Regions from separate parts of the Vibrio sp. 2-Bac 85 genome, predicted to be linked through region 1. Evidence: predicted binding sites of a transcription regulator. Region 1 holds the regulator's gene; each other region holds the start of a gene.
The links. Region 1 encodes MetJ, which represses methionine synthesis genes. Its sites were predicted from a motif close to TTAGACNTNTANANGTCTAA; they were not measured.
Positions count from the first base shown of each region.

Region 2: a site for MetJ is predicted at 4,305-4,324, ahead of metN (methionine ABC transporter ATP-binding protein MetN). Genes of this name have one in related genera too.
Region 3: a site for MetJ is predicted at 2,873-2,892, ahead of metK (methionine adenosyltransferase). Genes of this name have one in related genera too.

Region 1 is NZ_JALAAB010000023.1:32,840-40,578, reverse strand. Features, by position in the region: gene MT390_RS18315 (protein YgfX) at 1-395, opposite strand, end outside; gene MT390_RS18310 (FAD assembly factor SdhE) at 367-618, opposite strand; gene ygfZ (tRNA-modifying protein YgfZ) at 777-1,754, shown strand; gene MT390_RS18300 (class I adenylate cyclase) at 1,965-4,487, shown strand; gene metJ (met regulon transcriptional regulator MetJ) at 4,634-4,915, shown strand; gene MT390_RS18290 (hypothetical protein) at 5,289-5,600, shown strand; gene MT390_RS18285 (bifunctional 4-hydroxy-2-oxoglutarate aldolase/2-dehydro-3-deoxy-phosphogluconate aldolase) at 5,684-6,307, opposite strand; gene kdgK (2-dehydro-3-deoxygluconokinase) at 6,338-7,273, opposite strand.
Region 2 is NZ_JALAAB010000007.1:163,853-171,591, reverse strand. Features, by position in the region: gene MT390_RS09890 (cell division protein CrgA) at 14-373, shown strand; gene MT390_RS09885 (Gfo/Idh/MocA family protein) at 658-1,662, opposite strand; gene MT390_RS09880 (putative quinol monooxygenase) at 1,665-1,967, opposite strand; gene MT390_RS09875 (LysR substrate-binding domain-containing protein) at 2,075-2,956, shown strand; gene MT390_RS09870 (PEP-CTERM sorting domain-containing protein) at 3,220-3,903, shown strand; gene metN (methionine ABC transporter ATP-binding protein MetN) at 4,407-5,441, shown strand; gene MT390_RS09860 (methionine ABC transporter permease) at 5,431-6,117, shown strand; gene MT390_RS09855 (MetQ/NlpA family lipoprotein) at 6,194-7,012, shown strand; gene MT390_RS09850 (hypothetical protein) at 7,304-7,739, shown strand, end outside.
Region 3 is NZ_JALAAB010000001.1:114,942-122,680, forward strand. Features, by position in the region: gene rsd (sigma D regulator) at 250-723, shown strand; gene MT390_RS00540 (DUF3802 family protein) at 920-1,261, opposite strand; gene MT390_RS00545 (peptidoglycan DD-metalloendopeptidase family protein) at 1,361-2,689, opposite strand; gene metK (methionine adenosyltransferase) at 2,936-4,084, shown strand; gene MT390_RS00555 (SprT family zinc-dependent metalloprotease) at 4,118-4,615, shown strand; gene MT390_RS00560 (TrmH family RNA methyltransferase) at 5,540-6,283, opposite strand; gene rimI (ribosomal protein S18-alanine N-acetyltransferase) at 6,362-6,826, opposite strand; gene MT390_RS00570 (DNA polymerase III subunit psi) at 6,810-7,205, opposite strand; gene MT390_RS00575 (dipeptide ABC transporter ATP-binding protein) at 7,616-7,739, shown strand, end outside.

The sequences.
Region 1 (7,739 bases):
TGAAACACAATAAACCACTTCCTAGGTTTATTGTGTTTATGTTTGTTGTGCTTATCGCTCACGAATAATGCATGGTTCACTTCTACACATAAGAATAAGACCCAGCCATTATAAAATGAGCGCGCACTGATATCGCCAGTAACCTTAATGGGTTGATTAATTTCAATCTCACCGCTTTCGGATAATCGACTTGAAAAAGGCAAAAAGGGTAAGGAGTAAACAATATAGAAGGCCGTACTCAAATAAGCCAGTAGACATAAAAGACTAACCCACCCTATTCCCCATAACAGGACGAACAAAAAAGCGATGGCCAAGAAAAAGAACATCGCCAAAGCTTTGGCGATGAACGAGGGTTTATTGTGAATATTATATTTTAACGCGCTTGAGGATGACATCTACAATTTCTGCAAGTTCAGGATCAGGACAAACTTCATGCCCCATAAACCAAGCAAATAATTCAGGATCTTCACATGTTAATAAACGGCGAAAATATAATTTATGTTGATCACTTAACTCGCTATAGGCCTCTTTTACAAAAGGCATGAACAATACATCAAGCTCTAACATACCACGACGACAAGCCCATAATAAACGAGAAAGAGAAAACTCTTCTGGCATGACTGATACTTCCTTTTAAAAATATGAAAAAATGGAGGAATTTTATATAAAGTGCACAACATCATAACAACAACATTTTATTAACAGCAACTACTGACAAAATAGGTTGTGAGCTATAACATTGTAAAAAACAAATTCGTCCAATAATGAGGCCAAACATGCTAACACTTAGTCAACTTGAGAACATTAGCCAACTACCCGACTTAGTTCTTTGCCCACTTAATAGCTGGGATTTAATCAGTGTAACAGGCGAAGACCGTGTTGCCTTTTTACAAGGCCAATTAACCTGTGATTTAGAAAAATTAATTCCCGGTGAACAAACTTTAGCTGCCCATTGTAATCCTCAAGGTAAAGCATGGAGTGTTGCACGGGTTATTATTTTAGAAGATCGTATTTTATTAGTTCAACCCAGCTCTGTATCAACGGTGCAATTACCGGAATTAAAAAAATACGCCGCTTTCTCAAAAGTAACCATACAAAAAGAAACAGAGTACCAAGCATTTGGTTTAGCGGGATGTAAATCTGCACAATATATCGCAGAGCAAGTAGATACTGCTGCGACTCATGATAATAGTCGATTACTTGAGACTGGAACAGTACTAATAAAGCAACCTTACCCTTCATTACGCTATTTAGTGATCATGAAAAATGAAGCTGCCGAAGAATTATTACTCGACTTAAAAGATAAAGCTGATGTCTTCGATGATAGCTTATGGAATGCCATGAACATTGCTGCAGGCACAGGTTTTATTCAAGCAGAAACCTCTGCACAATTTGTTCCGCAAATGCTTAACCTACAAGCACTAAACGCGATTAGCTTTACAAAGGGCTGTTATATCGGCCAAGAAACTGTTGCACGAGCTAAATACAGGGGAGCGAATAAACGCGCCTTATTTATTTTGACAGGACGCTCACCAGTAAGCCCAAAAACAGGACAAACAATCGAAGTATTATTAAATAATAACTGGAAACGAGTCGGCACTATTATTTCTGCATGCCAATATGGAGATGGTCATATTGAGCTTTTAGCCGTTCTACCAAAAGACACCAATCCTGCAGATATTTTTCAAGTAAAAGAGATTGAAGGCTCTACTCTTTATTATGCTCCACTTCCTTATCAAATTACTGAAGATTAAAAATAAAATGGCCTCTGGTATTCTAGGGGCTGTCTTTATTTTCTGATACTTTCAAGTTATCAAACCATACCTGTTACCGCTCCAAATGCATTATTTTTTTATACCGGAGTGCTAACGGGTATATATTTCCAACAACATGAATTAATGCTATTATGGTCACACTTTTTTTATGGTGAAGTGTGATAAACACCAGTATTAATGGAACATAGCTTGAATCAAGAAATCATCCAATTACGTGACAAATCAGACGAGTTTTCTCGGCTACGCGTAAGATCTGCTTTAGCGTTAATGAAAAAAGATGAAGCGGATGTTTTTCAAAGTTTTCCATTATTACTCCACTTTAATACCCCTTCAATGCCCGGTTATATCGAAGGCGATGTGCCGACCGGTATTTGTCAGTTTAGCCCAACCAAAAAACACCAACTATTAGCTCAACAATTATTTGCTACCGAATTACCTGATAATGAAGCGACACATTGTGAAATTATTGGTTTATATGCAATGGGTAGTACGTCATCTATTGGGCAGTGCTCTGAAAGTGATTTTGATGTTTGGATTTGTTATTCACATACTCTTGACAGCAAACGCGTTGCGTTGCTTCATAATAAAGCATGGGAAATAACTTACTGGGCGGAAAGCTTAGGTGTCGAATTAAACTTCTTCCTCATCCCTGATAATAAGTTTCGCGTTAACAATCAATCAGAACTAAGTAATGAGTCTTGCGGTACCTCGCAACATATGTTGCTCTTGGATGAGTTTTATCGCACCTCTTTGCGTGTCGCCGGTCGACGCATTTTATGGCGTCAAATCCCGCACCAACATGAACAAGATTATGATGAGTATGTAAAAATGCTACATCAGACAGGTCAAATCAATATTGACGATTGGTTAGATTTAGGTGGGTTGCATTGCGTGCCCGCGGAAGAGTTATTTGGTGCCACGTTATGGCAATTGTACAAAGGTATTGATAACCCTTATAAAGCAACATTAAAAACTATTTTAATGGAGGCTTATTCTTGGGAATACCCAAATACTGAACTAATTTCAACCTCCTACAAAAAAAGCTTTCAAGAACAAGATTCCTATGATGAAGAGTTAGATCCTTATTGCTTAATGTTAAAGAAAGTGAGCGATTATTTAATCAGTATTAATGATTTACAACGCCTAGAATTAGTTCGAGTCTGTTTTTATTTTAAAACAGAAGAGATGATATCTAAGCCTTCTTGTAATGATAATAGCGCTTGGCGCCGAACTATATTAAACAAGCTGATTAAAGAATGGGGTTGGACTGATAATCAAATAGCAGACCTAGATAATCGTAATAATTGGAAAATTCGAGAAGTACAACAAGCCAATGATTTACTACTCGACTCGCTAATGCTCAGTTACAGCAATCTGATTAAATTTGCACGTGACAACAATATTAGTGAATCAATTAGCGCCGAAGATATTGGGATTTTATCACGTAAGCTTTATGCCGCACATGAAACGTTACCAGGTAAAGTCGCTATAATTAACCCTAATATTTCGCCTAACTTGATGGAAAATAACCTCAGCTTAATCCAAATTCCAGAACACCGAAAAAATAAAGCGGGTTGGTACTTATTTAACAGTACGTTAGATACCTTTGAGTTAGCCACTACTCCTTGTATTGGTTATTCTCCGTATTTGTCAAAATTAGTAGCTTGGAGTTATGTAAATGGACTTTATGATGAAGATACAATGCTGCATTTATATAACCAAGGTTCTGATTTAGTAGATAAAAACCTTAACCAATTTGCAAAAGATTTATATGCAGTTTTTCCTATCTATGAACCTAAAGCAAGTGATAAAGCATTAAGTGCCCCCTGTGCGATTAAACATTTATCAATATTCTTAAATGTAGAAAAAGACCCGACACGACACTGGCAAGATACTGAAGAAAGTGAGCTAAACCAAATTGATAATGTAATGGCCTATGGCGAGCACAAAGAAAGTTTGATAGGTAGTATCGACTTTATCTACCGGAATTCATGGAATGAAGTGCGTACCTTACACTTTAATAGTCAATTCTCAGTCGTTGAAGCATTGAATACCATTCTTTCAAAAATGCATCAAGATGCATCACCGCCTAACCAAATTGATTTATTTTGTTATAGCAGACATTTTAGTGAACAAATATGTCAATCTTTTGGAAGTAAGTTGAATGAGTTTATTCAATTGCGCTTACATACTGTTCATACCCGCTCCGTACAAACATTATGGACCGGTGGTAGAAAATTTGGCTTTTACTTTGAACGTAAAGGCGTTTCACTACAGCACTTAGAAAGTGCAGTAGATATCTATAGCCATATTTCTAAAAAGAAACTATCGGCGAGCACTGTAAATTTAAAGAATACACACTTTGATCAAACAGCCAATGTGATCGAATCCCATATCAGTGAAGGTCTGATTCAGTTCTTCTTTGAAAACTATAGCAGTGGGTTTAATGTTTATATTGCCAATGCAGAAAATGATATTGAGACATTTTTAAACTTTGCAGGATCTAAAAATGAGTTTGTACAGAACGTAAATCGTTTTTATGCTTCCAACAGCCATGTTTCCAGTCAACAAGATGATCAAATTAACTTTAACTTGCCACAGTTTTATGACATTACTCTAAATGAAGATAAAACCTTATCTTTAAATCCATTTAAAAGCGTAACACTTACCACTTCTAGTGAAGATTTACTGTCTGCACTTAGTAGCCAATAGCCCCACTGTAAAATTAAGCATTTACTTCAGCTCAAATTAAAAAAAGTAAGCATTAGATTGCTAGACTTCTAGCCCTCTTTACGTTCAGATTGCTATGTTAAAAGTCTCAGGGTAAAATGAAGCATATTTTTTAAAAGGTTATTATTATGTCAACAAAATGGAATGGTGAATATATTAGCCCTTATGCTGAACACGGCAAAAAGAGTGAACAAGTAAAGAAAGTGACGGTATCTATCCCTACTAAAGTCCTTAAAATATTGACCGATGAGCGCACTAGACGTCAAGTTAATAACCTACGTCACGCGACTAATAGCGAATTATTATGTGAAGCATTTTTACATGCATACACAGGGCAACCGCTGCCTGAGGATGATGAGCTAGATAAAACGCAAACAGCGCTGACAACGGACACACTAGAGAAAGAATAAATACTCCATTAGTAGCAAAAAATGCACTAGCATACTGCTTCTTTGTTGTAGGCGCCCACTGATCTTTAATTATCAATATATGATATGACAGTGTAAATTTAACGCTCGCCACCTTGCCGAAAACTGGCGAGAAGCTTTATAATAAAAAATATCAACCTCAAATTGATCTCTTCACATGCACTAAAATAATTTACCCATTATAATTTTTGTTAACTACAATTATTGATGATAATTCAGGCCATAGTCGTTGGCCGTAATGAGAGCCGTAAATATATTCTATGATTATGAATTATTTCATCGATTAACGGATTAATTGAAGAGAGGCATGAATAGTCCTATTCAATTAACAGGCATGCTTTAAATGGGGGTAATAGTGCAAGATTTTATTCAGTATATTATTTTTGGAGGTGGTTTATTTGCCGCTCTCTCTCTTTATTATTTTACATTTCATCAATCACCTAATGTAGAAAATTGGCAAGATCTGCCTTATTTGGAAGATTATTTAAAAATCCATCCTGATTGTGAAATCAAAGGGAAAAAAAATGTTAAATGTTGCTACTGCCATTCAGATAAGGTGCAATATAAAGCAGCAAAATCAAATAAAGAACATCATTATCTACACTTTTGTAGTGCTTGCAAAAAAAACTTATTTAGAAGCCGTACGTTAAACCCTAGATTCGCATAAAAAGTGCAATTTATAATACTGAAAAAAAAGCCTCGATTAAATCAATAATCAAGGCTTTGTTTATAAAAGTCAGTAGTAAGTAATTAAGCTAGAGATGCAACTGCTTCTTTAACTAATTCAGCAATTTTATCCCACTCACGATTATCAACTAAATTCGCAGGAACCATCCAAGTACCACCACATGCTATTACTGCATCAATATCTAAGTAGTTATTGATATTAGATGGTGAAACACCGCCAGTAGGCATAATGTTTACTGGGTAAACAGCGGTTAGTGATTTCAACATTGCAACACCACCAGAAGGTTCAGCAGGGAAGAATTTAACGGTATCTAATCCCATTTCCATTGCTTGCTCAACTAAAGATGGGCTATTTATACCAGGAATAATTGGCATATTACGTTGTTGACAGTATTTAACCGTTGTTGGATTAAAACCAGGGCTAACCACAAAATCAACACCGGCATCAATTGCAGCATCAACCGTTGCAGTGTTTAATACAGTACCAGCACCGATTAACATATCAGGAAATGCTTCACGCATATTTTTAATTGCTTGTGCAGCAGCAGGCGTACGGAATGTGATTTCTGCACAGGGCATACCATTTTCAACTAATACTTTACCTAGTGGTACCGCATCGTCAGCATCTTTAATTGCAATAACAGGGATAACTTTTAGAGCTTGTAGTTTTTCATTTAATGTTGTCATTTTTAATCCTATTGAATATTTTAATAAACTTTAATCGACAAAAGGTGCTGTATATTGCACATCAATTAACGCACCTTTATGCTGAATAACTGTACCTGCTAACTGGTGACCTTTTTCAGCCGCAACAATACTTGACTCACCTAATATACGTTTTGACATATAACCTGCAGCAAAAGAGTCACCAGCAGCCGTTGTATCAATTACATTTTCAGGAGATATTTTAGTCGCAGCAACACTGGTAGACTGATCACCTGTAACAATTAAACACTCACTGCCACCCTGCTTAATTACAATCTCTTGCACACCTAAAGCGCGCGTACGGGCAAGGCAATCTTCAATACAAGTATCACCAAAAAGTGCTTGTTCATCATCAAAAGTTAACAAACCTGTATGAGTAACAGAGAGAATTCGTTTAAAACTTTCGGCGGCTTGCTCTGCAGAATCCCACAATTTAGGTCGGTAATTGTTATCGAAATAAACTTTACCACCATTCGATTTATAACGACTCAATAGATCATAAAGTTTTTCGCGACTCTGGAGCGGTAAAATTGCGAGACTAATACCAGATAAATAAATTGCATCCTGAGCTAGCAATTTTTCAATAAGTTCATCACTCGCTGTTTCAAGCCAATATTTTGCAGCGGCATCATCGCGCCAGTATAAAAAGCTACGTTCGCCAGTTTCATCTGTTTCAACCATATATAAACCAGGTTGCTTAGTAGCAGAGCGTTGTACAAACTGAGCATTAATACCTTCTAAAGACCAACTATCAATCATTTCTTGACTTATTTTATCCTGACCTAATGCAGTAACGTAACTAACATTAACGGCTTTACCTTCGCTTAAGCGCGATAAATAAACAGCGGTATTTAATGTGTCACCGCCGAAGCTTTTACGCCAAACACCATTAATTTCTTGCAATTCAATCATACATTCGCCGATTAAAGCGATATTTAGCTCACCCATTAGTCACCTCTTTTATAAAAAATGGAACCATTACTACCCTCTACTCATTAAAATTATTACTCATCTCAGAGTTATTTCTGGTTTTATTTATAAAATCAGCAGTTTATTTTTAATAATGTAAAAGCATTTTATGCACAAGTTACTTCACTGTGCTTATCCATATTATGGTATTGGTTGGAGTAAACTGTTTTCAATTGCTTAACTCAACCTTATCTCTGTTTGTTTCCGTTCTTTAAATAGGGTTTAAATTGTACATTACGCATGCCATTTTGTAATACAAAAAGACACTATGTGTGATCCAGATCATCAGCGAATATAACAATCAAAATAAACACTTTAAGATCAAAAAGATAAAATAGACCAAATTATAAAAGTTTAATCTATCAATTAAACATATCTCTAAAATTTATAACCAACCCATTGAAAATAAGCAGCTAAAAAATTAAAAAAGAGGAAATAAATAATA
Region 2 (7,739 bases), on a different contig from region 1:
AATAGGCTATACCTTGAGTTACGCTATGATTCATACCCCGATTAGTCCATTGATGCTGACACAAAATAAAATGAGTTTGGATAAGTTGAGTACAGGAGCGTTAGTTATGTCGGCTAAAAAGCACAAACGTAAAACAGTAAAACATCAGCAACACCTTGGTTCAGAGACTAAAAAACATAACGTTTCTCTTTTAAGCCGTTATCCAAGGTTATTTTTAACTGTTGGAGTGGGGTTAGTTGTTATTGGCATTTTATTATTAACGGTTGGTTATATTAGCCATGCTAGAGTTGGATTATCGATGCTGTCTTTATTCTTCGGTGCTGGTTTAATTATCTTTGCTAATTTTTCTTTACCCAAAAAATTAAAAGTATGATTTTTTAATTAAGCGACTTGGATCTTCAATCAATCTGATAACTGTCTGAGGGCTTGGTTCATACTCTGTGAAAGTGTATCCATGTACAGGAGTGTTGGACATTAAGGTGTTGAATTCACTTTCACCAGTCTAATATGCTTTCTTAATCCTTATATTCGTTGCCTGAGAATGTTCGTTGCCTGAGATCCGTTACTCCATACACACTGCCAATCAATAGTAATTTTAAATTGAAACGACAGTGGGTATAGGTTATTAAACATTATTAGTAAGTTAAGCTGTGGCTGCTATTGATCTAAAGTGGTTAAAGTTACAGCTTCCCAGTCGGTTAATAATTTCATTATCTGTTCTGAGTCTTGTGGTGTTGCAGCTGGCCATTGCAGATTTTTATGGCCTTGCTCTAAAGCTTCACGAATTAATCTGACTTGATATAAAAAACCGTTCCCGTCTGCTTCGACGCTGATAACTTTACTTTCTTGTTCATATTTTGTTATTGCAAAGCTATTATCTTTAGCATCAGGCAACCATGGGTTAGAGTTTAATACCAAGCTGCCTTCACTACCAAGTACGGTAAATGCAGCATGTAACCCATAATTTTCAGCGGTGTGTAATTGGCAAGTAATGCCATTTGAATATTGAATGGTTGCAGCTGATTCACAAACGTTGCCATCACTGCCTCGCTTACCGAAAGCGTTTATCTGATAGTTATCGCTAACTTCACTAGTAAATTGTTGTTTGATTAATAAATGCATTAACGATGCAGGGTAACAGCCTAAATTATAAAGAGCGCCTTTACTATTAGGATTCACAAATTGTTCAATAGAAGCGCAGTATTGAGCACTAATTGATTTTATTTCTCCGATTGCTCCCTCTTTAATAGTTTGTGCAATCGCACGAGTAAAAGGGTGTGTCAGGTACATCAGGCCTTCAACAAAAAACGTATTATTTTCACTCACTGCAGCCAGCGCAGCGTGTGTTTTTTCCATATCAATTGATAATGACTTTTCACACAATACCGCTTTGCCTGCATTTGCCGCTTTTATAACGTATTCATGATGTAGGTGATTAGGTAGGGCGATATAAATAATATCAACTTGTGGATCATTAATCAGCGCATCAAAATCAGTGAATGTATTTTTAATGTCATATTTATTTGCAAATTCATTCAATGTTGCAACGGAGCGACCTGCAACGGAATAAAGGCGAGTATGACCTTCTTTAATGATGGCATCAGCCATTTCTGCAGAAATAAAGCTAGTGCCTAACATTCCCCAGTTGAGTGTTTTTTTCATGGTTATTTCTCCGTTGTTAATAATTTGCTTTCAAAAGCTTGCACTAACTCAGTTAATCCTGATTGAATAAATTCTTGAGTATGCTTGGCATTAAAATGTTGCTCAAAAGCTTGTTGGTGGTCATAGCGTTCCCAAAAAATATAGCGACGAGGATCTTCTTTATCTTGTAATGCAACTGCCATTGAGCACCCTGGCTCGCTATTCATACCTTCACAAAAAGTATGAATCGCCGTGATGGCAGTATTGAGATCGCTTTCGTCTTTAATTCGCAACTCCGCTGTAATGAACAAACCTTGCTTAAACATAAGGTACTCCTAATCAATGAGGGAAATAATACAATTAATAATAATTGACTATTTCAGGTTGATAAACGACCATTCGGTTTGTTGTTTGCTAACTATAGGTTGTTAATGTGGATAGATTAAAGAGTATGCAAGTATTTGTTTATGTTGCCCAACACGGTAGTTTTGCAGCAGCAGCGGTTAATTTTTCTGTAACGGCGACGATGATCGGTAAACATATTAAGTATTTGGAGCAACATTTAGGTACTAAACTGCTTAATCGAACAACTCGTAGGCAATCTCTTACCGAGGCCGGACAAATTTATTATTTAGAATGTACTCGTATTTTGGATGATATTGCGGAAGCTGAAAATAGTTTGCAACGATTAGAGAATAAACCCAAAGGCACGGTGCGAATTAATTCACCAGTTACTTTTGGCAATATCATCTTAGCACCTATCCTTGCGGATTTTTTGCAGGTATATCCTGATATTAATATTGAACTGATGTTAGACAATCGTTTAATTGATCCATTACACGAGCAAGTAGATGTAGTTATTCGTATCGGTGAACTTATTAATTCCTCACTTATTGCACGAAAAATAGCAGATTATCAATTGCTCTACTGTGCTTCTCCTAAGTATCTTGCTAAACATCAGGTACCTCAATGTTTAGGTGATCTCATTAATCATCAATGTTTAGGTTTTAGTTATGATCATATTCAAGCAAATGTTGCCTTAAGAATAGATACACAGGCTTTTGATCGACAACATACTCGTTTGACTTCGAACAGCGGACTAGCACTAAAAGTAGCTGCCTTAAAAGGAACTGGGATTCTGTTACAGCCAATGTTGCTATTACAGGACGAGTTAGCCAGCGGTGAGTTAATTGAGATTTTAAAAGATCATATACCGCCGACAATGGCTGTTAATGTTTTATATAAGAGTAAATCCCCCTCATTAAAGATACGCACAATGATTGAATTTATTTTAGCATCGATGAAAAAAACATAAGCGTAATAATCTTACCACCCTCAATGCTGGGTATCTCCGGCTTATTTAAAGCAATATTCGTCGTCTTAATACAATGCCATTGCTAGTTGTAGACTTACCTTGGCAATACAGACTTTGAAAAAAAATGTATAAAGGGCATACGGCCTTGCTAAGGTATTGTAATGATCTATAATGCGACTGAAATATAATCAAAAATGAGTATAAGGTCATTTCTTATCAATACGTAAAAGTAATTAAAGGATTGGTTTTAAAAAGGAGAATAAATGAAACATATTTTTACTAAGTTAACAGCTGCTGGTGCTTTACTTTCTGCAAGCTGCCTTATTAATGTTGCTAACGCAGGCGTTATTTTTTCTGAAGATTTCAGCGGTGGTAGTTCGTCACTGATTAATTCTACTAATGTTACTTGGTCAGACACAAGTGGTAATGGTTTTGAAGTGTATCAATCACAAAGTGCTTCTCCTCGTGGGATGAGTGGCACCTATGATCATGATAATGATGCAACAACAGCAGAAATTAATATCCCTGGTGCTATTGAAGTTAATGATGACCAAGGTAATGTGACTTTAACTGCTACATTTACTTTAGATTCAGCGATAACAGCAGATCAAGAAGGTTTGTTGACGTTTTTTGGCGGCGCTCGTAAAAGTTCAGATGGTGCAAGTGTAGAAGTGTTTAACGTAACACAAAACACAACTTTATCAGGTGTACTTGAGTCTGTATTAACAACCAATGAATGGACATTTAACAGCTTTGCGTTCAATACAACGGCTGCAGCGGCTGGTGATGAACTACAAGTTCGTTGGATAGGTGGTGGTAGTAACTCTGCAAATGGACAAGAAGTAGCATTAGTTAACTTCTCTGTTGTAGATGTTCCTGCACCCGCAACTTCAGCAATTCTAGCGCTTGGATTATTAGGTTTTGGCGTACGTCGCTTTAAAAAATAATTTAAACCGTTAAAGTTTATATATTTAGAGAAACACTATAGCTTGCCTATGGTGTTTTTTTTGCTCTACTTTTTACCCTACATAATCCTCTACTTTGGTCTGACTATGCATAGCTAAAGTCATAGTGTAAAAAGTGAGCTGAGTCATTTGAATCTAATCGACTTAATATCTCCTTCTTATTAGGTTAACCTTTCCCTTATTACATTAACCTTTCCCCTTATTGTATTAACGACCCTGTTAAAACGAGACTATTCGATTAAGTCTAAGGTATAAATTACTTCGTTTAGGTTAAGTAAAAGCAACTTATATTTGATCATAATTTAAGCATTATTGAGTAAGTGAATCGAGTGTCAGCAGTTTGTGTATGAAATATATGAATTTGCTATTAATCATTAATTGCTTTAGACGTCTAGATGGCTTAGTATGCACTGGTAATTACGATGTAGATCACAGTCTCTATTGATCCAATAAAACGTTACACCCGATTAATTTCAGGAAATCTGATGATAGAAATAAAAAATGTAAACAAGGTGTTTTATCAAGGCAACAAGGCGATTAACGCACTGTCTGATATTAATCTCACCATAGAACAAGGTACTATTTTTGGTGTAATAGGCTCATCTGGCGCAGGTAAAAGTACTCTAATACGCTGTGTGAACTTGTTAGAGCGTCCAACTTCAGGGCGAGTTATTGTTGATGGCGTCGATTTAACGACTTTATCTGAGCAAGAATTGACACAAACTCGTCGTAAAATAGGTATGATTTTCCAGCACTTTAACTTGCTTTCATCTCGTACTGTTTTTAATAATGTTGCGTTGCCACTTGAGCTGGCTGGTGTAGCAAAAAGTACAATTAAAAGTAAAGTTGAAGATTTATTAGAGCTTGTTGGCTTGGCAGATAAACGTGATGTTTACCCAGCGAACTTAAGTGGTGGACAAAAACAGCGTGTTGCAATTGCCAGAGCGTTGGCTTCTGATCCGAAAGTATTGCTATGTGATGAAGCAACTAGTGCCTTAGATCCTGCTACAACGATTTCTATTTTAGAGTTATTACGCAAAATTAATGAAGAATTAAACCTAACTATTTTGCTGATCACCCACGAAATGGCCGTAGTAAAAGGTATTTGTCAAGAAGTGGCAATTATTGGTGATGGTAAATTAGTTGAAAACGGTACTGTAGGTGACATCTTTGCACACCCAAAAACAGATCTTGCACGTGACTTTATTCGTTCAACATTAGACTTATCAATACCTGCTGATTACGAAGCGCGCTTACAGGCTACACGCACTGAAAATAGCTACCCATTGATTCGTTTAGAATTTACAGGTGCTTCCGTCGATGCGCCAGTAATAAGCCATGTTGCACGAGAGTTTGATATTGATATTAGTATCTTAAGCTCAAATATGGATTACGTTGGTGGGGTTAAGTTTGGTCTTATGTTAGCGGAATTCATTGGCCCTGAAGCTTGTGCGAATAAAGCAATCGAATATTTAAAAGAACAAAAAATTGAACTAGAGGTGTTAGGTTATGTCATTTAATGCAGTGATAACATGGTGGACAGAAAACACCCGTTTAATTGAGTTATTAGTGGACTCTTTATGGGAAACCATAGTGATGGTATTTACCTCTGGTTTCATTGGTTTTGCTGTGGGTATTCCGCTAGGTGTGCTATTACACTTAAGTAAAAAGAACGGTTTGTTAGAAAATACCACCATGAATAAAATTTTAGGCATAGTGGTTAATATTGGCCGTTCTATTCCATTTATTATTCTATTGGTTGCGCTTATTCCGGTAACTCGTTTTATAGTTGGTTCATCGATTGGTACTGCTGCAGCGATTGTGCCATTGACTATCGGTGCCATTCCTTTTATTGCTCGTCTGGTTGAAGGTGCGCTATTAGAAGTGCCATCAGGTCTAGTTGAGGCTGCTCAAGCGATGGGCGCAAAACCGATGCAAATCATTAAAAAGGTATTATTGCCAGAAGCATTACCCGGCATCATAAATGCCGTCACTATTACGCTAGTAACCTTAGTGGGTTACTCGGCAATGGCTGGTACCGTTGGTGGTGGTGGTCTTGGTGATGTAGGTATTCGTTATGGCTATCAACGTTTTGATGCGACGGTAATGATGATCACCATTGTTATCTTAGTTATCTTGGTACAAATGATTCAATCACTGGGCGATCATCTTGTTAAGCGTGTTGATCATCGTTAAATTTTTATTCTTAACTATTAACTCTTAGTTATTAATTATTAACTCTAAAAAGTAAGTTACATTCAAAGGAAAATATATGAATTTTAATATCAAAAAAGTATTAGCCGTTTTAGGTTTTGCATCAATCTTTGCATTAGCTGGTTGTGGAGAAAAAGAAGTCGTCGCAGTTGATAATGATAAAATTACTATCGGTGTTATTGCTGGTGCAGAAGCACAGGTAGCCGAGGTTGCCGCTAAAGTAGCTAAAGAAAAGTTTGGTCTAGAAGTTAAGTTAGTCACTTTCTCTGACTACATTACGCCAAATGCAGCACTAGAAGAAGGTTCAATTGATGTGAATGCATTCCAACACAAGCCTTACTTGGATCAACAAATCACTGACCGTGGTTACAAGTTTGCTGTTGCAGGAAATACATTAGTTTATCCAATCGCTGGTTACTCAAACAAAATCAAATCATTAGACGAATTAAAAGATGGTGACCAAATTGCAGTGCCAAGTGATCCAACTAACCTAGGTCGCTCTTTAATCTTATTAGAGAAGCAAGGTTTGTTAACACTTAAAGAAGGTGTTGGCCTGAAAGCAACAGTATTGGATATTGTTAGTAGTGAAAAAAATCTACAAATAATTGAGTTAGAAGCTGCGCAATTACCACGCTCATTGGATGATGTTAGCCTTGCTATCATCAACACAACTTACGCTAGCTCGATCGACCTTTCTCCTGAGCATGATGGTCTTTTTGTTGAAGATAAAGACTCTCCATACGTAAACTTGATTGTTGCACGTGCTGATAATGTTCAATCAGAGAATGTACAAAATTTTGTTAAAGCATATCAAACAGATGTTGTATTTGATGCGGCAACTGAAATCTTTAAAGGTGGCGCTGTTAAAGGTTGGTAATCACTTTTTATAGCCTATTCGTAAATTGATTAAAAAGGTATTAAGCCCAGCTTAATACCTTTTTTTATATCCGCTATTCACATTTTTCCTATATCCTGCTTGTATCTTCTCCACTTAAAATAAAACCCGAAAGTGTGAATATAGGATACATTTAAGTATTATATTTGATTACTTTTGTTGATCTTGAATTCAAGTAATAAGAACAAAACTCAATTGATTAAATTCGTTTTAGCACATTTAATATATGCTGTTCGATATGTCACACGAAGAAAGACCGAAGGAATTAATAAGATGAAAAAAAGCGTTGTGTTTCTCTGCTTTATCGCCGCTTCAGCAGTTTCATTCACGGTGCAGGCTGACTGGAAAGAATCTGTCGCCAATGGCTGGGACTCTGTGAAAAATACTAGTACAACGCTTTATGCAGATGTAATGGGAGGTGATGATGACAATAATGGTAACAATAATGGTAACAATGACTTATTGAGTCTTCCTGCCGCTAAGCAAAAAGCCATCACATCATGGGATAAAGTTGAAGATAGGTTTGTTGATATTATTGAAGTTAAAGAAGAGAAGTCTTCAGCGCCGGAAAGTGCTTTCTTTAAAAAGAACAAAGCAGCTTATCAAGAAGATATTGATCAGTTATTACATGATGTTTATGGCATATTAAATGACGATATAGTGTTGGATGCGAATAACAATATTGCTGATATTGATGCCTCTATTTTAG
Region 3 (7,739 bases), on a different contig from region 1:
TTGGTAACGGGTATAGTGCAATATCAAACCACTATTGAACAAGTGTTATTTTTTATTCTCGTTTTAGTTGTTCGTTACAATGGTAACGATTAATATAAAATATTAGTATTTGAAGCGATTACATTGGGCATAAGCTCACAGTAATTGTGGTGATTGCTATATAAACTAAATTTATATTGACGAGCGCCATTATTTCACTTAATTTTTAGTCAGTTAGTTTTGTAGCTATTTCATTTAAAAGAGGTTTTTATGCTTAAAAAAATAAAACAAGCAAAAGAAGAATGGGGTGGTGAACTATCTGTTTTAGATAATTGGTTAGATGCACGTCAAAAACTCGTTGTCTTATACTGTGAATTAGCGGGCCTGCCACCCTACCAACAAGAAAAACGCTGCTTACCTAAACAAGAGGTGATCACAGAGTTTTGCCAGCAGTTATTGGATTATGCTTCAACAGGACATTTTGAAGTGTATGAGCAAATCATTGAACAATCGAGAATGGATGGCATAGAGAATTTAAAAATTGCTCAAGAGTTATATTCTCGTATCACCACCACGACGGATGTGGCGTTGAATTTTAATGATACCTATGCAGAAAACGTATCGGATAAAACATTGTTAAACTTTGACCATGATATTTCAGAGTTAGGTCAAGTAATGGAAAGCCGATTTGAACGTGAAGATCAGCTATTAGAAGTAGTACACCTTCATCATACTATTCGTTAATCTGTGGATATTGATTACGCATTATGGCGATCTTAATGGCGCTATTATCAATGTTTAACCATACAAAGTGGTGATGTAAAGCATTGATATATAATCTGCATATAAAAAAACCAATCGTATAAATTGGTTTTTTCGTTTTATCTTTGTAACTTTTTCTTTGTAATAACAATTATGTGTAGCGACAAACTAAGAAAAACTACAAATGCGCTACCTGCGAATCCAAGCTATTTTTTAATAATAAAAAATATTCTTCTATGAACATTTGCTGTTCATTGGTTGCTTTTTGCTCCCAGCTTTTACCTAGTATCTGCTCAATATCTTCAACTAATTGGTCACCTTCAGCAACAACAATTAAACGAGTTTCATTACTTAGTTGGGGCTGTTGTGAACAAAAGTTCATCAGCATATCGGAAACTTGATCAAGAACGATATCAGAAATAGGTTGCCCAGTGCGTGAACCTGATTTTTGTTCAAATATCGCTAAATTATCAGCAAAATAATTTATGCATTGTTCATATGCATCACTTTTTAATAACATCCAATACCCTTTCTTCTTTAATACATCGGCTTAATAATTAACAACCCATACATTAATAACTAGTTTTATTAATAAATATTAATGACTATCAATTTTATCCTACAACTCGCCCATTTCACGTAATGAAAGGTCGCGTCGTTGGTTGAAGGCTTTTATATCTTTCTGTGGCACTTCTTGTGATAAAGGCAGATCAACCTTCATCGCATCAACCGGTTTGTTATAAACATGAAATTCATAATGTAAATGAGCACCTGTAGAGCGTCCTGTATTACCCGAGCGAGCAATCAATTTACCCATTTCTACACGTTGCCCCTTACGTACTAATATTTTGCTTAGATGTAAGAAACGAGTTGTATATTTACGACCATGTTTGAGCACAATATAATTACCTGCAGCAGGGTGATAACCAGCCCTTACCACAACGCCATCACCGGTAGCATAGACATTAGTACCAACAGGAACAGCGAAATCAGTTCCATTATGAGGACTTACTCGTTTAGTAATCGGGTGTAACCGACGAGGATTAAAGCGCGAGCTAATACGAGGATGTCCATTGACTGGGTAACGACGATAAGCTTTGCTTAAACCTTTACCGTCTTTGTCATAATAGCGGCCATCTTCGTTTAAAAATGCGGTATAGGTACGTGATCGGGTTTTAAGCAAAATAGCTAATACTTCACTATCAAAACTATAAACCCCATCTATATATTGTTTAGCCACTAACACATGATAGCTATCCCCAACGCGAAGTTGACGATTAAAATCAAACTTATCTTGCAAGGCACGAGATACTTGTTGGATTTGGCTAGCGGATAATCCAGATTTTTTTGCGCTAACATAAAAGCTGCCAGTAACGCTGCCTTGATAATAACTATTACGCCACTCTCCTTCTTTAACCTCTAAGTTCGATACATAAGCACCATCTTTTAAAACAAAACTTAATGTATTAGCGCGGTCGATAATCACTTTTAAGGATAATAATTGATTACTAGGGCTAACCAAAAGTTGTACTTCTTGCCCTGGCAGTAAATTAGCAAGGCGTAAATGCTCCGTATCAACCTCTAATAACTCTTGTAAAGCTGCCGCTGACAAACCTTCTTTAGAAAAAATTTCACTTAACGTATCACCCGCAGAAATAGTGATGTCTATTTCTCGGTTGGCAGAAAAGTCAGGAAGTAATGTTTTATTTGCATCATGATTTACTGTTGCTGGCTCAGCAACCGCATAGTCATCTTTTAATGACTCACTAATAGGAAGAGTTAATTCACGTTTAATTGTTTTTCCATTAGGGTTAGAAGCAGGAATAAGGCTAATAATCAGTAAAAAAACAAATAAAGAGATAACTAACCAAAAGTGTAAGCGAGGTAAGTGATTTACTAAAGTAAGCACTTTTTTAAACATAATTTTAATTTGATGTAACAAAGGCATAGAGAGTCTCGATTAGACAGAAGAAACATAACCGTAAAATAAAATGCCAGCGAGTATAACCTATAGCACAGCATGTTTAAGAAAATTTACAGTAATTTTAACCACCTTTGACCAATAAAGTAAGCAAACAGTTCTATCTTATTTATAAATAATAGGGTGTTATCCATCACAAAAAAATGTATTATGGACGTCTAGATGTAAAAACATCCAAAATAATTTATTTAAATAGCCCGAATAGGAGTTCACATGTCACGTGACTTATTTACTTCAGAATCAGTTTCTGAAGGTCATCCAGATAAAATCGCCGATCAAATTTCTGATGCCGTACTTGATGCCATTTTAAAACAAGATACTAAAGCACGCGTTGCTTGTGAAACTTACGTAAAAACGGGCATGGTCATGGTAGGCGGTGAAATCACCACTGATGCCTGGGTTGATATTGAACAAATCACACGTGATACCGTACGTGAAATTGGTTACACAAGTTCAGAAATGGGCTTTGATGCCGACTCTTGTGCCGTACTAAACGTAGTAGGTAAACAATCTCCTGATATTAACCAAGGTGTAGACCGCTCTGACCCTCGTGAACAAGGTGCCGGTGACCAAGGTTTAATGTTTGGTTACGCGACCAATGAAACAGAAGTATTCATGCCTGCGCCAATTACATATGCTCACCGTCTTGTAAAAAGACAAGCGGAAGTACGTAAAAGTGGCCAACTAGATTGGTTACGTCCAGATGCTAAAAGCCAAGTTACCTTTGCTTATGACCAAGGTAAAATCGTCGGTATTGATGCCGTTGTACTTTCAACGCAACATCGTGAAGATATTAAACAATCAGATTTAGTTGAAGCGGTAATGGAAGAGATCATTAAACCGGTTTTACCTGCTGAATGGTTAACTGAACGTACTAAATTCCACATTAATCCAACCGGTCGTTTTGTGATCGGTGGGCCAGTAGGCGACTGTGGTTTAACAGGACGTAAAATAATCGTAGATACTTACGGTGGTACAGCACGTCACGGTGGTGGTGCATTTTCTGGTAAAGATCCTTCAAAAGTAGACCGAAGTGCAGCTTATGCAGCACGTTATGTCGCAAAAAATATTGTTGCTGCAGGTTTAGCTGACCGTTGTGAGATCCAAGTGTCATATGCAATTGGTGTTGCAGAGCCAACATCAATCAGCGTTGAGACATTTGGTACTGAAAAAGTAGCAAAAGACTTAATCGTTAGCTTAGTAAGCGAACATTTTGACCTACGCCCTTACGGTTTAATCGAAATGTTAGATCTAATCAAACCTATTTATCAAGAGACAGCAGCTTACGGACACTTTGGTCGTGAGCAATTCCCTTGGGAAGCACTAGATAAAGTAGACGCTCTTAAAGCGGCTGCATTTTAATTTAAGCGTTTTATAAAAACGATTTAATATTGAATGATGCTAACGCTTGAAGATAAAAAAGCACTCGCAGTGAAAGGTGAAGATTGTTTCATTTTAGCCGAGTGCTTTTTTGATCGCGCTTTTCCTCGCCCCACTTACTTCTTTAATCAACGTGGTCGAAGCGCAGGTACTGCACATCTACAAAAAAACCTGATTAAATTCAATCCAATCTTATATCTACAAAATAAAGCTATTTTTATTGAGCATGTCGTTGCCCATGAAATTGCACATTTAATTACTTACCAGCTTTACGGTAAAGTCAAACCACACGGTAAAGAATGGCAACAGATCATGACACAGGTTTTTCATTTACCTGCCAATACAACCCATCAATTAGATATTACAGATGTTCAAGGTAAATTATTTATTTACCGCTGCTCTTGCTCGCAGCATCAATTAACTGTTCGTCGACATAATAATATTAAAAAAGGCACTCGTTATTTATGCCGAAAGTGTAAGTCGACTTTAGTCTTTTCTGAACAAGAAAATTAAGCGTTAACAATCAATAGAAATGAAAGAATTAAGAATTAAGAATTAAGAATTAAGAATTGAAAGTTAAGATTTAAGATTTTTTATAGGGAAATGAATATTTATGATACTTCGAGGTGTAAAAATAGCTAAGCTGGGAAATCAACTTGTAAAGTGGGATTAATATTGCAGGCTACTCCAACCCCCCGCCTTTGTAGCTGCAATATTAATTTTACCGATTACCATTTAACTCATTACTATCTATCAACAGCTGGCATATCCTGCGAAAAATAGCATCAATCTAAATCGAACGCCTGTGTGCGCAAACCTTCAATCAAAATTTCATAATAAATAAAACGTTATCTATTATCATGAGTCATGGTTTTTGGTGTTACCTAGCATGGAGACTCTCAGTAACAACCATCGACAAAATACTGAACTAACAACAATCAACATTAACTTCATGGCTTAAATGTTCAATGCTTAATTACTGTTAGCTATAACGACAGTATTCTTGCCAACGACAAGATGATAATAGATATCATTACCATCTGTCAACCTTTTAACGACACTATTTTCAAAAATGCAGGAAAGGTGTTTTTTACGGCACAAAATTAAACTTACCTTTGATGTCATCTTTATTACTTTAATCAGGATAAAAATAAACGCTAATTAAGTGCTTTCGATAGCAATTAGAAGTGATCAGTGACGTGGTTTAATGGACTCTACCCTGAACTATCAACTGAAGATCTTAGTTTAAGGTCTGACTTTAAGGTGTGGCTTTAAGGTATAGCTTTAAAGTGTGAGCTTTTGAGATATAAGCAGGCGGTCTGAACATTGCCATAGGGCGATTAAAACTAAGCAGATGCGAAAAAATAAGGTGAATAATAATGAGGAGTTCATTCACATGATCCGGCCTATCAGACCGGATTATTAAGGGATAAAAACCTAACGCTTAAAATTATCTAAAATGATTCCCGTGGCCATTGCTACATTCAATGACTCTGCCTGGCCAAAGTTAGGAATTGTTATTTTATCGCTAATATACTGACTTACTTCAGTAGAAATACCATGTGACTCACTACCCATCACAATAAATGCGGCACTAGCTAGTTCACTACGATGAATGTTCTTTCCTTCTAAGAAAGCGCCGTAAATAGGTTTAACCTGTGCAGATAAATACTCACTAAGCTCAGTATGACTGACTTGCACACGCGCAAAAGATCCCATTGTTGCAGCAATCACTTTAGGGTTATAAAGGTCCGCACAGTCAGGGCTACAAATAATATGCTCAATCCCATACCAATCTGCAACACGAATAATAGTACCTAAGTTGCCCGGGTCCCCCACTTGATCTAACACTAAGATCAATTCGTTTTCACCTATTTCTGGAATAGCATACTGTTTGCATTTAACTACTGCTATCACACTATTATTAGTTTTTAAGGTCCCTGCTTTTTGTAACTCTTGTTGCGTACTCTCAATGGTCAAAGCCACTAATTTGTTAGCACTTAATGTATCTGCATGGTGATTAATATATTCACTGGTCGCAAATAAATTAACTATCTCAAAAGTTGAGTTAAATAACTCACTGACGTTTTTTTCACCCTGTACTAAAAACAATCCCAATTTCTTACGTTGCTTTTTCTGCTCTAAGGAGTGGATGAGTTTTAACTGATTTTTAGAGATCATAAATTTCCAATGGTCTATAACTTTAAAGAGCTACTTTATGACTTTTTAAAGTTTGTTTATAAGCAGGTGCAAATAAGTTTATAAATAACAACACATGATAATAGCATCTTCACGGCCATTATCGGCGGGATAATAAGCAGGCCGAATGTCCACTTCTACAAAATCTAACGCTTGATACAGTTTGATTGCAGGCGTATTAGAAGCTCTAGCTTCTAGCCAGATTTCCTGTTGCGATAGCGAGAGTGAAAAGGTTTTTAAATAATTTAACAATGCTCGACCCAGACCAGCTCCTTGATAAACAGGAGAAATAGCTATATTCATCAGGGTCACTTCACCTGCAACATAACTAGCAACAAAATAACCGACGACCTTATCATCAAGCATGATCACATGATTAATATAACGCTTACCAAAATTACTCAGAAAGATTTTTTCAGACCAAGGGTGACTATGAGCCTGCACCTCAATCGCTAATACTTCAGGGAGATCGGTAATCGCCATGGCAATAATAGATGTTACAGATTGTTTATTGTTGATAGGCACAGAACTGCTTCCAAAGTACTTTTTTAGCCGCTGCATTTGTCGCAAGTTCAGCTAAAGAAGGTGAATTTAATAATTGATGAGACGGTGAAGAAGCAATCTCTCCAAGTGTAGACCAAATCAATGTGGGTAAATTACCCTGTTGATTCTCAAATTGCGCTAAAGAGCAATAAACCACCTGATCAGATTTTATTTGAAAAGCACTAATGATAGCAGCCATCAACTCATGTTTTGCATCCTCTTCTGTACACACGACTAACAGTTTGCATGCAGATAAATTTAACTGCTTAAGAGCTTCTTCAGTTTTAAATAGCGCCGGTTTTCTTACTTGCCAGTGGGTAATACCCATTTCTTGTAAAAAAACAGCCTGTTGATGTTTCATAACGAGCCTAAAATAAAAATATTGATGATTTCAAGGTGTAAATATAACACTGATTAGTATCCGATCGAAGCTTTACAGAGGTTATAAAATGAAACCATTAAAAAGTACAAGAATTAGGCAAATGCTTACCTAAAAGTTGTATTTATGAGGCGATTAATGCGATTGAAAATAAACCACTTAACCGCTTGCGGTTATTTAACATACAAAATTAATGCTGTTAATTTGAAGTCATAGCCAAAATTAGCATGAAAGAATTGTCGATATCGATTCCCTAAATTAATGTGATCGATTGAAAATTTATTGGATTTAGTAAGAAAAAGGATGCTATAAATGTGTTTTCAATCACAAAAACATATATATACAAGGTTTTATCAAACTAAAATTCTTAAAGCCTGCAGGGAATAATTAAAATGGCGTTATTAGAAGTTAAAAACCTTCGTATTGAATACCCGTCTCGTTTTGGTGTACATGCAGCGGTCAAATCGCTTTCATTTTCGATCAATCGTGGTGAAATAGTTGGCGTTGTAGGAGAGT